Regions from separate parts of the Gracilibacillus pellucidus genome, predicted to be linked through region 2. Evidence: riboswitches for the same ligand, from Rfam matches in the RefSeq annotation. Region 2 holds a riboswitch; the other holds the start of a gene.
The links. Region 2 has a riboswitch for S-adenosylmethionine ahead of SH601_RS04765 (5-methyltetrahydropteroyltriglutamate--homocysteine S-methyltransferase). Riboswitches for the same ligand answer to the same signal wherever they lie in the genome.
Positions count from the first base shown of each region.

Region 1: it holds a riboswitch for S-adenosylmethionine, as region 2 does, so the genes downstream of both, SH601_RS03900 (bifunctional homocysteine S-methyltransferase/methylenetetrahydrofolate reductase) here and SH601_RS04765 (5-methyltetrahydropteroyltriglutamate--homocysteine S-methyltransferase) in region 2, are expected to answer to the same signal.

Region 1 is NZ_JAWZSR010000002.1:92,679-100,849, reverse strand. It holds gene metE (5-methyltetrahydropteroyltriglutamate--homocysteine S-methyltransferase) at 1-592, opposite strand, end outside; gene SH601_RS03900 (bifunctional homocysteine S-methyltransferase/methylenetetrahydrofolate reductase) at 607-2,454, opposite strand; SAM riboswitch class I at 2,540-2,644, opposite strand; gene SH601_RS03895 (nitroreductase family protein) at 2,800-3,366, shown strand; gene SH601_RS03890 (bifunctional metallophosphatase/5'-nucleotidase) at 3,680-5,224, shown strand; gene SH601_RS03885 (LysM peptidoglycan-binding and 3D domain-containing protein) at 5,428-6,264, shown strand; gene SH601_RS03880 (Gfo/Idh/MocA family protein) at 6,459-7,751, shown strand; gene SH601_RS03875 (transposase) at 7,855-8,171, opposite strand, start outside.
Region 2 is NZ_JAWZSR010000002.1:295,119-303,289, reverse strand. It holds gene SH601_RS04790 (MFS transporter) at 1-1,078, opposite strand, end outside; gene yeiL (transcriptional regulator YeiL) at 1,159-1,842, shown strand; gene SH601_RS04780 (LacI family DNA-binding transcriptional regulator) at 1,913-2,893, shown strand; gene SH601_RS04775 (glycoside hydrolase family 32 protein) at 3,039-4,463, shown strand; gene SH601_RS04770 (oligosaccharide MFS transporter) at 4,496-5,734, shown strand; SAM riboswitch class I at 5,794-5,896, shown strand; gene SH601_RS04765 (5-methyltetrahydropteroyltriglutamate--homocysteine S-methyltransferase) at 5,972-7,078, shown strand; gene pssA (CDP-diacylglycerol--serine O-phosphatidyltransferase) at 7,258-7,794, opposite strand; gene SH601_RS04755 (phosphatidylserine decarboxylase) at 7,887-8,171, shown strand, end outside.

The DNA.
Region 1 (8,171 bases), 200 kb from region 2:
CACCTGCAGCAGACAACTCATGAAGTATTTGCTCATATAAGGGTAGTAATTTGTTAACCCAATTTTCTAATTCATTTTCATGATAACCTTTAGCAAGCTTAACAAATGTGATAGGACCAACGATTACAGGTTTTCCATCGATATTTAATTCCTCTTTTGCTTCTTCATAGTAAGATAATGCTCTGTTTTCCAGTAAAGATGGTTCCGTACCTTGTAATTCGGGCACGATGTAGTGGTAATTAGTATTGAACCATTTTGTCATTTCAGCTGCTACTGCGTTTTTCTCTCCGCGAGCAATAGCAAAATAGCAAGACAGGTCAGTGGGATCGTGATGGGTAAAACGTTCTGGAATGATATTGAAAGAAATAGCTGTATCTAATAGATGATCGTATAAAGAAAAATCTCCGACAGGAATTAGATCTATACCTAACTCCTTTTGTTTTTTTAGGTTATGGAGACGTAAGCTCTTCATTTGTTCTTGAAGACAGGTAGCATTTATATCTCCACGCCAAAATGCCTCAATTGCTCTTTTCCATTGTCGCTTTTCGCCAATTCGAGGGTAACCTAGATTGCTACTAAGAATCGTTGTCATTATGAAAAACTCCTTTAATTATTTATTTTCATTGCTTGTGAAGCTTGTTTATTTGCATAATTCGTTAGCTCCACTGTTATGGGATAATGCAAGAACGGTGTGACAATGTAAATACCATTAAAATATTGTAGAGCTGTATCAATTAATTCTTTTGCGATTTCTTTCCCTTCCTGGATACTTTGTGTTTTATTCTGGGATTGCTTCATTCTAGATCGAACTTCATCAGGTAACTTCATACCCGGTACTTCATGGTGTAAAAATTCTGCATTTCGATAAGAGGTTAGTGGCATGATGCCAACGAAAATAGGTTGATCAATATGTTGAGTAAGTTGATGTAACTGAATAATTTGTTCATGATTGAAAATTGGTTGAGTCAAAAAGTAATCAGCACCGTGGTTAATTTTCTGCTCCATTCTTTTTACTGCCTTTTCAAGGTTCGCAACATTAGGATTGAACGCAGCGGCTACTTGAAAATGTGTTTTCGTTTTTAGTGAGTTACCGGCAAAGGATAATCCTTGATTACACTGCTGTTTAATGAGTCTTGTTAATTCGATAGATGTCACGTCAAAAACAGATGAAGCACCTGGGAAACCACCAATTCGTGTTGGATCGCCAGTGATCGCTAGAATTTCATGAAAGCCTAATGTATGGAGACCGAGTAAATGAGATTGAAGCCCGATTAAATTTCGATCCCGACATGTTAAATGAATAAGTGGTGTCACTTTACATCCTGCTTGCTTCATTTTTACAGCCATGGCAAAGTTACTAATACGTGGTGAAGCCAGAGAATTATCTGCTAATGTAATCGCGTCTGCTCCGGCATCTTCTAGTGCAAGTGCACCTTCGAGAAATGTGTCTGTATCTAGATGTTTTGGCGCATCTAACTCTACGATTACGGTGTGCTGTTTGCGAGCCTTTTCCGCTAATGGTATTGGCAAGGGAAGTTGTTGTTTGTTAGCAGTCTGCGTAAAATTAATTTTTTTCACCTTTTTTTGCTTAATCGGTGTTAATCCACTTATGCCATCTTTAACAGCGCTAATATGTTCTGGCGTTGTACCACAGCATCCACCAATTAAACGCACGCCTTGGTTACGGAACTCTTTTGCGCATTTTACAAAGTAGTCACTGTATTGGCTATAAACTAATTTCCCATTTTGGTAGGAAGGGAGACTTGCATTCGGATATGCAGCTAAATATGCTTTCTCAAGAAGTGGAACAGATTCTAATGCTTTAAGCATATAGTGAGGACCAAGATGGCAATTGACACCTACAACATCTGCACCTATGTCTTCTAATGTTTTCAAGGCTGTTGAAAGCTGTAATCCATTTTCCATCACACCTGGTTCATGCATCGACACATTGGTGATAATCGGCAATTTTGTTTCTTGTCTAGCAATCTCTAACACTTGCTTGATTTCTTCAAAGTCATAGTATGTTTCCAATAATAAGCCATCTATCCCTTCTAATAATAAAGAGAATAACTGCTCCTTAAAGCTACGGATGATGTCTTTCTTTGAAGCGATTAATTTTTGAACTCCTCTGATTCCTCCAATTGTTCCTAAAACAAATCCTTTGTCTTTGGCAGCAGTTTTAGCGAGTTGTATAGCTTTTGTATTTATCTCATGTACCTGCTCCTCTAAACCAAAACGCGACAATTTAATATAGTTTGCTCCATATGTGTTGGTTTGTATAACTTCAGCTCCAGCATCAAGATATGTTTGATGAACGTGGAGAATTTGGTCTGGATGCGTAAGGTTGTAAGATTCAAAGCAGCGATTGACACCGTGAGAGTATAGTAGGGTTCCTATTGCTCCATCAGCGACAACTAGTCTTTGTTGCAATGCATTGCGTAAATCAGACATTTTTTCACCTCTTTTCTATGTAGAATAAATGTTTATAACATAAAAAATCTCCGTCTATTGAAAGACGGAGATTAATTAACGTAAACTCTCATCTTTCAAGCAGCTATTGCTTGCTGGAATTAGCACCTTGTCATATTAGACGGTTGCTGAGGCTTCGTAGGGCCAGTCCCTCCACCTCTCTGGATAAGAAAAATTATTTAACTGATAGTATTTGTTAGAATGTTACATGAAAATAAAAAACATTGCAAGTTATTTTTGTGAATTTTCCGACAACTTGATTCTTTATCGAGATATGGTATGATAAACCTAGTTGAAAATCATTATCAGTAAGAGGGAGTCATGTTCATGAGTATCCAACAACTTATCACCGAACGTCGCTCGATATCGGTATATCGGGATAAAGAAGTACCAGCAAGTCTAATAGAAGAGCTATTAGAAACAGCAGTATGGGTACCTAATCATAAAATGACAGAGCCGTGGCGATTTGTTTTTGTGCAAGGAGAAGCAAAGGAAAAACTAGCCGAAATTAATCGAAAAGTTGCTATTTCTAAAGCGAATACAGAAGTAGAAGAAGAATTACAAGTGATTAGTGACAATGCTTATAACAAAATAATGAGTGTGCCATTCATCTTTTTTGTCATTAACACCCTACATCCACAAGAAAAATTAAGAGAAGAGGATTATGCTTCATCTAGCTGTTTAGTCCAAAACTTTAGCTTACTTGGTTGGGAAAAAGGGCTAAGTGTTTTCTGGAAAACAGGAAAGTTAGCATTCTGTGAAGAGACCGCTGCATTAATCGGTTTACAAGAAAATGAGCGGGTAGTTGGCCAAATTCAAGTAGGGTATCCTGCTAAAAATCAAACGCCTATTCCAAGAACAGCAGCAAAAAATAGAATTACAGTAATAAATTAAGTGTTGAAAAGAGGCTGCCTCAACCAATTTTGGTTGATCGCAGCCTCTTTTCAAGTTGCCAGAAAGCTAAGCATTCTATACATACTATTTTTCTGTAAAAAAAGACCGATGAAAGATATCATCGGACAAAAGAAAAAGGGGCTATCATTTTGTGAGAAAGCAATCTTTGCAGCATTGCTCAATTTGGAACAATTTAAATATATCAAATGAATGAAAAGAAGGTGTTAAAGCTAAGTTAAGAAATTGTAAAGATTTACCCAAATAGAAGTAGAAAACGCTATAATAGAAATAGATGTTTCTAGGAGGGTTTAGAATGGAAAAAGTGTCGATATGTGTAACAAGTGATGTTCACGGTTATATTATGCCTACTACTTATCGTGATCATCAAGAGGTGAATATTGGATTAGCCAAAGCTGCCTCTATTATTCAACATATAAGAGAGAAAAACCATACGATCTTAATCGACAATGGTGATTTTATTCAAGGAAGTCCTGCTACATATTATTTTGCCAAAAAACAAGGGGATCAAGCGAGTCCTGTTATTAAAGTAGCTAATCAATTAAAATATGATCTTGCAGTACTTGGGAATCATGAATTTAACTATGGATCAGACTATTTACAAAAAGCAGTGGACGCTGCTGAGTATCCTTTTTTGTCAGCTAATATAATAGATGAGAGAACGACTGAGCCATACTTCGGTAAACCCTACGTAATAAAAGAAATAGCTGGTATTAGAATGGCGATATTAGGATTAACGACACATTACATTCCTAATTGGGAAGAGCCAAAGCATATTGAACAATTACGTTTTGAGGATGCTTGTGAATCAGCTAAAAAGTGGGTTGCGAAAATACGTGAAACGGAAGCACCAGATGTGATGGTAGTATGCTATCATGGGGGATTAGAGCGTGACCCGCAAACTGGTGAACCAACTGAAGATTTAACAGGTGAAAATCAAGGCTATCAAATTTGCCAAGAAGTAGACGGAATAGACATTTTAATTACGGGTCACCAACACCGCTTTTTATCAGAAGAAATTAATGGTGTGACAGTCGTTCAACCAGGTAATAATGGGCAAGCAGTCGCAGAAGTAACGTTGTCTATTGGAGAAAAAGTAGAATCTATTACCTCTACTTTACACTATGTGGACGATGAGACGAAGGCAGATGAGCAAGTAATAGACTCCCTAAAAGAAGAGGAAAAAGCAGTGCAAGAATTTTTAGACCAAGTAATGACGAATGTCAAAGGTGATATGACGATATCAGATGGAATGGATGTTAGATTAAATGGTCATCCATTTATTAATTATATCAATCAATTACAATTAGATGTTTCAGGTGCTGACCTGTCTGGGACAGCGTTATTTAATGATACATCTCCAGGATTCGGCGAACAAATTACGATGAGAGATATTGTTTCAAACTATATTTACCCGAATACGTTAAAAGTTTTAAACATTACTGGTCATGATGTAAAAGCCGCATTAGAAAGGTCGGCTAGCTATTTTGCGTTAGAAGGTGATGAAATAGGTGTTAATCCATCTTTCTTACAACCGAAGCCCCAACCATATAACTATGATATGTGGCAAGGTGTTTATTACGAAATCAATGTATCAAAACCAATTGGCGAAAGAGTAGTAGTACTAGAATATGAGGGACAACCTCTGGATTTAGACCAAGAATTCCGAGTAGTAATGAATAACTATCGCGCAAGTGGTGGTGGTAACTACCATATGTTTAAAGATAAAGAAGTAGTCAAAGATATTGCCGTTGACATGACAGAATTAATTGCGGATGACCTATTGAAGAAGGCGGAATTGATACCAGATTTCACAAAACATTTCCGTGTTTTCAAATAATTATTAGATTACAAATATAGCATATAGTTAGAAAATGTTACGTAATGATGTATAAAATCTATGATTGTTGCCCCATAATGACAAATGTGACAAGCGTTTGTAATAAAGTAATGTTTGTTACAGACTCTTAAATTCACTGTAACCACAAAGGATGATCGCTGTGATATAGTGATGCTTGTCAACTTTGAAAGGAGGCAACAATGATGCGGAAATTTTTAGTGTCAGTAGGTTTTGTTGCAACTACATTTTTTATCGTGCTACCAGTTTCAGCAGCAGAATATGAAGTAGTATCAGGAGATAACTTGTGGGAAATCGCACAAGAACATAATACAACTGTTGCAGAGTTAAAGGAAATGAACGAGCTAGATTCAGACTTGATTTTCCCAAATCAAATGTTAGAAATAGATAAAGAGATTACTTATACAGTAGAAAGAGGAGATACATTAAGTAGAATCGCTTCTGAACATGATGTAACAGTGGACGATTTGAAAGAATGGAACAACCTCGAAACAAATTTAATTCTTGTAGATGAAGAATTAACGATTAAAGAACTTAACAAGTCTGAAATACAACAAGAAACAAACAAAGCAAGCGAGTCAAAAGAACAAACAGAGAAACAACAAACAAGTGAGCAGACAGAGAAAAAAGAAGTGAAGCAAGAGCAAAGTAAGGAAGAAACACCTGAAGCTTCTGAACCTGTCGTAGAAAAACAAGATACAGCGTCAACGGAAAGTTCTTCTGACCATAACGGTGAAACATTAACCGTAACTGCTACAGCTTATACAGCAGACTGTGCCGGTTGTTCAGGAGTTACTGCAACAGGAATCGACTTAAATGAAGATCGCAATATGAAGGTAATTGCTGTTGACCCTAGTGTTATTCCACTTGGCTCTAGAGTATATGTGGAAGGTTACGGGGAAGCAATTGCAGGAGATACTGGTGGAGCGATTAAAGGTAACAAAATTGACATTCACGTACCAACTGCATCCGATGCAACTAATTGGGGAGTACGTACGGTAGATGTCACCATTTTAGATTAATAGTAGGATAGAAAGCTCTCTCGAATTATATCGAGAGAGTTTTTTTAGCCAATTAAAACAAATAAACTCAAAAACACTTAAAAGAAATCACAGATTATGAGTTGCTATTTTTAAATAGATATTTTATAATTTTAACAACGTTGTTATTTCGTTTTGTGCAAACGATTACAAAAATATTATTGGGAGTGTTTGATGTGACGAGGAAATATGTTCTAGTTGGAACTGGGGGACGTGCAGAGTTTTTTTATGGTGCGATGGTGCGAGATTTTCAAGAAACGTGTGAGTTAGTTGCTTTTTGCGATAGTAATCAAACAAGACTAAATTACGCGAATAAATTATTAACAGATAAATATGGTGTAGAGGAAATCAACACGTATACGCAAGAGCGATTTGATGAAATGATCGAAACAGAAAAACCTGATATTGTCATTGTTACTTCAGTAGATAGAACACATCATCGTTATATCATTCGTGCGTTGGAATTAGGCTGTGATGTCATTACAGAAAAACCAATGACAGTGGACGCGGAGAAAACGCAAGCAATTATTGATGCGATTGAACGAACAGGGCAAAATGTTCGCGTAACATTTAATTATCGTTATGCACCACATAATACGAAGATTCGCGAGCTTATTCGTGACGATGTTATTGGTAAAGTGAATTCTGTTCACTTTGAATGGGCGTTAGATACGCAACATGGCGCTGATTATTTCCGTCGCTGGCACCGTGATAAACGCAATAGCGGTGGATTACTTGTGCACAAATCTACCCATCATTTTGACTTAGTGAACTTTTGGTTAGATACAGAGCCAGATGTCGTGTATGCGACAGGCGGATTACATTTTTATGGAAAAGAAAATGCAGAAGAGCGTGGTGTAACAAGGTTTTATGAGCGTGCACATGGCAGTGAATATGCCAAAGCTGATCCATTTGCTATTGATTTAGAATCGAATGATCATTTAAAAGCAATGTATTTAGAGGCAGAAAAAGAAGATGGTTACCACCGTGACCAAAGTGTATTCGGGGATGGTATCAATATTGAAGATACTTTAGGTGTGAATGTGACATACAAAAATAAAGCAATTTTAACGTATTCGTTGAATGCCTATTTACCATGGGAAGGCTTCCAGATTGCCTTTAATGGTACGAAAGGTCGGATTGAAGTACAAGTGCGTGAGCAATCATATATCAATTCAGGTGGTAACAAGAGTGATGAAGGAAAATTAGATGAAAAAATGATTCGTGTGTTACCAATGTTTGGTGAACCTTATGAAGTAGAAGTAGAAGAAAAAGAAGGTGGCCATGGTGGTGGTGACCCAGAATTGCTTAATGATTTATTCGGTATACCGAAGGAAGATGAATTCAATCGTGCAGCATCACATATTGATGGCGCGATTTCCATCCTGACAGGGATTGCAGGAAATCAATCATTAGCAACAGGTCAAGCAGTTAAAGTAGATGAATTGGTAGATTTGAAGAGGAAGTAAGAATGGAGATGAGTAGCACAGACAAAAGAAGGTTTGTGCTACTCTTATTTGTTTGACTGGAATTGAGTATTTAGAGACTTTTTTAATCATGCGCAGTTACCTCTTACAAAAGAGCGATATCAAGCGGTATCATGATATAATAAGCTATGTGGAAGAACATTTTATCCAGAAGGGAGTAAAGCACTACTTGTAATTTTATTTGATCATCGAAATCGTTAAGGTCTCTACGTTTCGTTAGAAGAACATAATGGTCTCTCATAAGTTGTCTGCGCTCTTTGGCGGATACCTTTTCACGATTCGCTTTACGTATCTTTTCCAAGGATTCATTAGCCAATTTGACAACATGGAATTGATCAATAATGATTTTAGCATGTGGAATCACCATATTAACTGCGTCTTTGTAAGGTCTCCACATATGCA
Region 2 (8,171 bases):
AGGCATAGCGTGGTTCTATTTCGTACAAATAGCCACCGAAAACAGTAAATACTGCTGTACTCCAGCTTAGTGCAAAGGCTGAGTACATTCCTTGTGCTTTCGGAATTTGTGCATGTGGCATGTGCTGAATCAAATATTTCATAAATGCATAGTGCCCCATTGCAAACGAACAGGCGTGTAATATTTGTGCGATACTGAAAACAATCACATTAGGAAAAGCAAATACAACTATCCATCGAATGGAAGAGCCAAGTGCAGCAATTGCTAGCAATGTGCCAACGGAAAATTTATTAAAATGTTTATCTGCAATCGCAAAAAAGATGATTTCCGCGATAACGGCAATATTGATTATTACACCAATGAGATAAACCGGAGCATGAATATCCTGTAAAAATATATAGCCATAATTATAATATGTAGCATGCGCTGCTTGTAATAAGACAACGATTACAAGGACTAATCCAAAATGTTTGATTTTAAATAATGATAGTAGACTCACTTTGTTCGATCGGTCTATCTGCGGTCTCACCGTTAAAATAGTAGGTGCTTTCATTAGACCAAGAAAGACAAAGCCAACCATCCCAAGTAATAGCGCCCAAAAAATAATCTCATCACCAAACTTATCAGTAAAAACCGTTAAAATGATTCCAATCGAAACAAAGCCGATAGACCCCCATTGTCTACTTCGCCCGTAATGTTGCAATTGCTTATGTTGTACAAGAATACTTGCAACACTATCTAAGGCAGGCATTAACGTTGGAAAAAAGATATGTAAAAAGACAGTTACAACCAGTAAACTAGTAAAAGAGTTGGCTGGTATATAGCATAGTAATGCAATAATGGTTCCGATTCCCGTAATGTTTAAAAGCGTTTTACTGCTTACCTTTTCTGAAAAATAAGGAAAGGCGAACAAAGTAGACAACCCTCGTGCAACTAAACCAAGACTCATAATTAAGCTAGCTTCAGAAACACTAATTCCCTTCGTATAAACCATCCATCCTGCCCAATAAGGCAAAAAGATCCCCCATGTTAGGAAAAAACTAAAAAACTGACTACTCATCCATTTTTGTGTATTCATTTGTATCCCCCTTATCCATTGCATGATATCATGGAACTAACAGAAAGTAATATGAGATATCTCCTATTTTGAGGTGAAGTATGGAAATTTACAAAGGTGACAAAAGGCTAAATTATTTACAAGATCATTTATTTTCTATTTCGGTGACAGAGTTTATGGAAGTTCATGAATATCAACGTGATGAATGGATTATTAAAGAGGGATTGCGCCCTGATTTTTTGTATTATGTTATAGAGGGAAAGGCAAAAATTTATGTTACTCACCAAAACGGGAAAGTGTCGCTGATTAATTTTATTAATGCCAACGATTATATTGGAGAAATGGAATTATTAAATGATGTCTATTATACAAAAGGGATTCAAGCATCGACGAAGACTATTTGTTTGGCACTTCCGTTTCATCGCTATCGCACACAATTACTAAATGACGTAACATTTTTGCGGGAGTTAACGAAGTTTTTAAGTGTGAAATCCACACATATGGCAACGAAATATACACAGAGCCTTGCCTTTCCGCTTGAAAATAGATTGGCAGATTTCATTTTACAAACAGCAGATCAAGGCATTTATAAAGAGAAACATGTAACCGTTTGTGATTATTTAGGCGTATCCTACCGCCATTTGTTGCATGTACTGAACCAATTTTGTGATAAGCATTATTTGCAAAAAGTAGGAAGGGAATATCATATTATAAAGCTTGATAAGTTGCAGGAGTTGGCAGAGGTGTTGAGGACAGCGGATGTTGTAAATACAAGACAGGTTTGAAAGAATGATAGTATACTAATAAAAGCGCTTTAATAATGAAATAAATGAGATTTACACAAGGAGTGAAAGGATGAAACCTAAAATACAAGATGTAGCAAGAGTAGCAGGTGTTTCGGCTACTACTGTTTCGAGAGTACTAAATGATAGAGGATACATTAGCGAAGAAACAAAACGAAAGGTTTATCAAGCGATGAAAGAGATAAACTATGTTCCTAACGATTTAGCTAGGTCTTTGTATAAAAATAGAACACATTTAATAGGAGTAATTGTGCCATCAACGAGCAATCCGTTTTATGGAGAACTTGTATCACATATAGAAGGAATATGTAATAGAAAAGGATACAAAGTATTGTTGTGTAATAGTTTGAATGAGGCAGATAAAGAAAAAAAATATTGGGAAATGCTATTACGTAACCAAGTAGATGGGGTGATTGTTGTTACGTATAATCGTGGTTTAGTAAATGATAATCACTTATTACCAGCTATTGCGATTGATCATTACTTAGGAAAAAACATACATGTTATAAGCTCTAATAACTATCAAGGTGGCGAGATTGCAACGAATGAATTAATTCAAAGTGGTTGTAAAAAAATAATACATATTAATGGTCCATCTCAATTAAAAACACCCGCTAATGATCGACGATATGCCTATGAAGCGGTATTGAGGGAGCGAGGTAGGGATCCAATTGTATATGAAACGCCTAGTGTAGCTTTTTTAGAGGAAAATATAAACGTAATAGAACAATTGTTTAGGGAACATCCTGATGTAGATGGTATTTTCGCAAGTGATGACTTATTAGCGTTGAAAATAATACAGTATGCAGAAGGTTTAGGCTACCATATCCCAAATGATCTTAAAGTTATTGGCTATGATGGTACGGAATTAATTCGATCCATTTCCCCTCAGTTAACTACTATTATACAGCCTGTTTTATTGATTGCTGAGTCGGCTGTGAAAGTGTTAGAACAGCAAATTGAAAATAAAGAATTTTCTATTTCTGAAACGGTTCTCCCAATCGAACTATGGAAAGGAAGCACTACACAATAGGTTCCATTTTTCTGCTCTTTTTTGGTAGAGCAGTATTAAAAGCCATATGTCAACCGGTTGACATACGAAACAGAAAGTGATAATTTGTAACCAAGGAAAAATGATAACGCTATCAAAAAACATCATATTAGAAGGGGAGATTAGTATGTATTATCAAGAACCACATCGACCACAGATTCATTTTACTCCTAAAGAAAATTGGATTAATGATCCAAATGGTCTTGTTTATTTTGAAGGAGAGTATCATTTATTTTATCAAAGAAACCCTTATGGTAATGATCATGATCATATGCATTGGGGGCATGCGGTAAGCAGTGACCTTTTTCACTGGGAAGAGTTAGATATAGCATTGGCACCAGATGAGTTAGGAACAATTTTTTCTGGTTCAGCCGTGGTAGATAAAGATAACACGAGTGGTTTGTTTGAAGAAGGAAGTGGTGGTTTAGTTGCTATATTTACCCACGATGGTCAAAGTCAGCAACAAAGTATTGCTTACAGCTCAGACAAAGGACGAACATGGAAAAAATATATTGGTAATCCGGTAATTGAAAATACAACTATTAAAGATTTTCGTGATCCAAAGGTGTTTTGGCATAAGGAAACGGAAAAATGGATGATGGTTTTGGCTTGTGGCGATCATATTCAAATTTATGGTTCTCCTAATCTCATTGATTGGGAGTACTTATCTTCGTTTGGTAAGGAATATCCATCACATGAAGGTGTTTGGGAATGCCCTGACTTAGTTTGTTTACCAATTGAAGGAACGGACGATAGTATATGGGTTCTCATTGTAAGCATGAATGAAGGTGGACCGAATGGTGGTTCAGCTGTTCAATATTTTACTGGTTCATTTGATGGCATATTCTTTCGTCCTAATGAACAAGCAGAAGATCCTGTAAAATGGGCGGATGAAGGAAAAGATTTTTATGCAGCGATAACGTGGGATAATACGGCAAAGACATATTGGATAGGTTGGATGAATAACTGGGAATATGCCGGGGAAGTACCTGTATCTCCTTGGAGAAGTTCTATGAGTCTGGTTAGGACACTTACTGTTCAGCAGGTGAAAGGAGATTACCTATTAAAGCAAACCCCTGTCATACCTGAGAATCAACAGAAACAGTTGCAGGAGGAACCATTTACTGTACAACCATCCGCTTATTTGGAATATGAAATAAAGCTTCCTGTCACAATTAATGTAGAGACTAAAGAGATTCCCAATAGTGGCCAATGGGGATTCCGATTAATTAGTGATCAGGAAGAAATATTTACTTTTCACTTTGATCAAGAAAAGGATGTATATTTCTTTTCTCGCACTGCTGGAATTCTTGATTTTTCTAAGGACTTTTCTAAGGAAATCACAGGGTCTTTGAAAGGGCAGAAGGTGAAGAATATTTTTAGTATTCTTGATCAATCATCTGTTGAGATTTTTGTGAATGATGGATTAAGTGTTTCTACTAATCTATTTTATCCAAGAGGAAGCATAGAAAAAATGCAATTATACACAGAAAAAGAGGAAGTACCTTTTAACGGCTTGAGCTTGGAAGAATATCAATCTATTTGGAAGTGACTACATTGAATAAGTGAGAGGAGCTAATCACAATGGATTTTTTAAAGAATACTAAGTATTGGTTTTCATCTGGTTACTTGTTTTTGTTCTTTATCACATGGTCTATATGGTGGTCCTTTTATTCTATCTGGTTAAATAACAGTTTAGGTTTAACAGGGGCACAAGTAGGAACCATATATTCCTTTAATTCTTTCTTTTCTTTGTTTTTCATGATCATTTATGGATATTTACAAGATAAGTTGGGCACTAAGAAAAACCTAGTCTGGTTTCAAAGTCTTATTCTAGTATTGATTGCTCCATTTGTTATTTATGTTTATGAACCATTATTATTAAGTAATTTTTACTTAGGTGCTATACTAGGTGCCATTTATTTAGGGGCAGGCTTTGTTGCGGGAGCAGGTTTTCTAGAGTCATATACGGAAAAGATAAGTCGTAAATATAATTTTGAGTTTGGAAAGGCTAGAATGTGGGGGTCATTGGGCTATGCTGTAGCCGCGATTGGTGCAGGTGCATTAATGAGCATCAATCCCCATATTAATTTTTGGATTGCATCTTTCACAGGGGTTATGTTTTTACTACTGAATATGTTTTTTAAAGTGGAAGTTTCTAAGACAGAAGAAAAAAGTGTATCCAATGTTTCGATGAAGGATATACGTTATTTATTCTCTAGTAAGATATTTTGGTATCTTATCATTTATTTATTTGGTACAGTTTGCATTTACACAGTGTATGATCAACAGCTATTTCCTGTTTATTTTGTAAGCCTATTCACTGATCAAGCTCAGGGTAATACTGTTTATGGGATTTTAAATTCGGTCCAAGTATTTGTAGAGGCTTTGTTTTTATTCTTAGCGCCTTTCATAGTCAATAAAATCGGTATTAAACAATCTTTAGTTTTTGCTGGTTCTATTATGGCTTTTCGTATCGTGGGCTCTGCAGTTGTTACAGGAGGGTTTGGCATTTCATTTATGAAAATGTTACATGCTGTAGAATTACCAATTCTATTAATTGCTGTATTTAAGTATATATCAGTTAACTTTGATGCAAGATTATCTGCCACGGTATATTTGATAGGATTTAAGGTTTCAAGTGAGATTGGTGTTATCATTTTCTCTGCACTGGTCGGCTGGATTTATGATCTGACTAATTATCAAACAACATTTTATATTTTAGGTGGGATTGTCGTACTGTTTGTTATGTTATCTATATTTACTTTAAAGAATAATAAAGTAAAAAAAGTACAAAAGGAAGAAGTAGTAGTGCCTTCATAATTTACATCATGAGTTGACAGAATTGCCAAATAATTATATCCTTATGTAATAATTGTATATTCTTATCAAGAGAGGTGGAGGGACTGGCCCTAGGAAACCTCGGCAGCGGACTTACTAGAAGTACTGTGCCAATTCCAGCAGCAATTTGCTTACAGATAAGAAGAGAGAATCGTTAGATATATCAAATCCTCTTCTTATCTGTAAGAAGGGGATTTTTTATTATAGAGGAGGATTACGATGGTAAAGACAGTATTTAAGGCAGATCATGTAGGGAGTCTACTAAGAACAGAAGCGATTAAAGAAGCGAGAAAAGCATATGCAGAAGGTAAACTAGATAAAGTTAGCCTGAAACAAGTGGAAGATGAAGAAATTGAGAAATTAGTACAAAAAGAGATAGAAGTAGGCTTGAAGTCTATTACAGACGGGGAGTTTAGACGTTCCTGGTGGCATTTAGATTTCCTTGCTGGGTTACACGGCGTTGAGCTGTTTGAGACAGAATATATTAGCAATTTTAAGGGAGCAAAGACGAAAAATCAGGCCATTAAAGTGGTTGATAAAATTGATTTTTCTGGACATGAGATGGTAGACCACTTTACCTTTTTAAAAGAAGCGGTTGAAAAATATGGTGACGGTAGTCAAGTGGCTAAATTCTCTATTCCAAGTCCGAATATGTTATTTACTAGAATTCAAGGAGACGAATACTATAACGGTGATGACGAGCAGTTCTTCCAGGATACAGTCGCAGCATACCAAAAAGCAATTCAAGCATTTTATGATGCAGGCTGCCGTTATTTACAATTAGATGATACATCTTGGATCGATTTTGTATCAGATGAGCGCATTGAAGCAGTTGTGGAGAAAAATCAAATGAGCGTTGACGATATTATTGAAAAAAGAGTGCAGTGCTTAAATGAGGCGATTGCGAAGAAACCTAGTGATATGCTGATAACCATGCACATTTGTCGAGGTAACTTCCGTTCTACTTACATAACAAGTGGTGGATATAACCATATATCAGACGCAATTTTCGCGAAGTTAAAGGTTGATGGCCTATTTTTAGAGTATGATGATGATCGTTCTGGTGATTTTACACCTCTAGAAGGCTTTACTCGTGATAACCAAACGGTTGTATTGGGATTACTTACGTCTAAGTTCCCCGATCTGGAGGATCCGGAAAAAATCAAGGCCCGAATCAAAGAAGCTAGTCAATCAATTCCATTAGCAAACTTAGCATTGAGTCCGCAATGTGGTTTTGCAAGTACAGAGGAAGGAAACAAGCTAACAGAAGAAGAACAGTGGAACAAAATTCGTCATTTAGTTGAAATCGCAGAGAATGTTTGGTAAACATGTGATAAATAAAGGACTTGGCATCATGCCAAGTCCTTTATAATTATCGCCGATCTCGAATAACTTTTAAGCGATAAGAAATATAGATTAAATAGACGATTGTTAATAATAATGCGAATCTAGAGATCTTATCAAAGATTAATAGAACGATTCCGGTAAGGATAACGGCAATCGTTTTATTGCTTGGAAATGATACTTGTTTTAAAGCTAGGAATTTTCCACGTGCTAACCATCAAGTAGCTTAGTATACAGATAATCACAATATTCCCGATAGCAGATATATGTGCATGAAATAGAGTGGAGAATGCTAGTAATCCACCAGCTGCTGTAATCGGTACCCCGGAAAAGTGTGACAGATCTTCAGACGTATCCACATTAAATCGTGCTAAGCGGTAACCACCACATAAGATAAATAGACCTGTTAAGACAAAATCAAGCATGCCTCCCTCGATTGCGTTTGTATACGCAAAAAGTATCGTCGGTGCAATACCGAATGTAACGATATCTGCAAGCGAATCTAATTGTTTTCCTATTTCACTTTTTACATTTAATCGCCGTGCGACTCTGCCGTCTAAGGCATCTAAGAGCATTCCGATAAGAATCAATGCCGCAGCACTTCGATAATAATGATGAACAGTAAAACCCATGGATAAAAAACCACAGTACATGTTACCAAGTGTAATACTGTTTGGAATATGCTTTCTTATATTCATAATTGTTCTCTCCCTTTTTACAAAAAGGCTGCATTGTACTATAGTTTACAATAGTTCATTATTTTCTCGCATGTTAAGGAGTTTCGGTATATATGTTAAAATTCTTGTTAAAATCATTGGTTGAGTTAACCGGTAATCGATTTGTTTCTCGTAAGTTAGCTACTTTTACAGAATCAAAATATAGTAAATTTTTAGTTCCAGCTTTCGCTTCTATATATAAAATAGATCAGGAAGAAATGCGTGATCCTTTATCCTCTTATCCATCTGTGCAAGCTTTGTTTACACGTAAGTTGAAGCAGGATTTGCGCCCGATTGATTCACATGAGGCAAGTGCTGTCAGTCCAGTTGATGGAGTCCTTAATGATTACGGTACGATT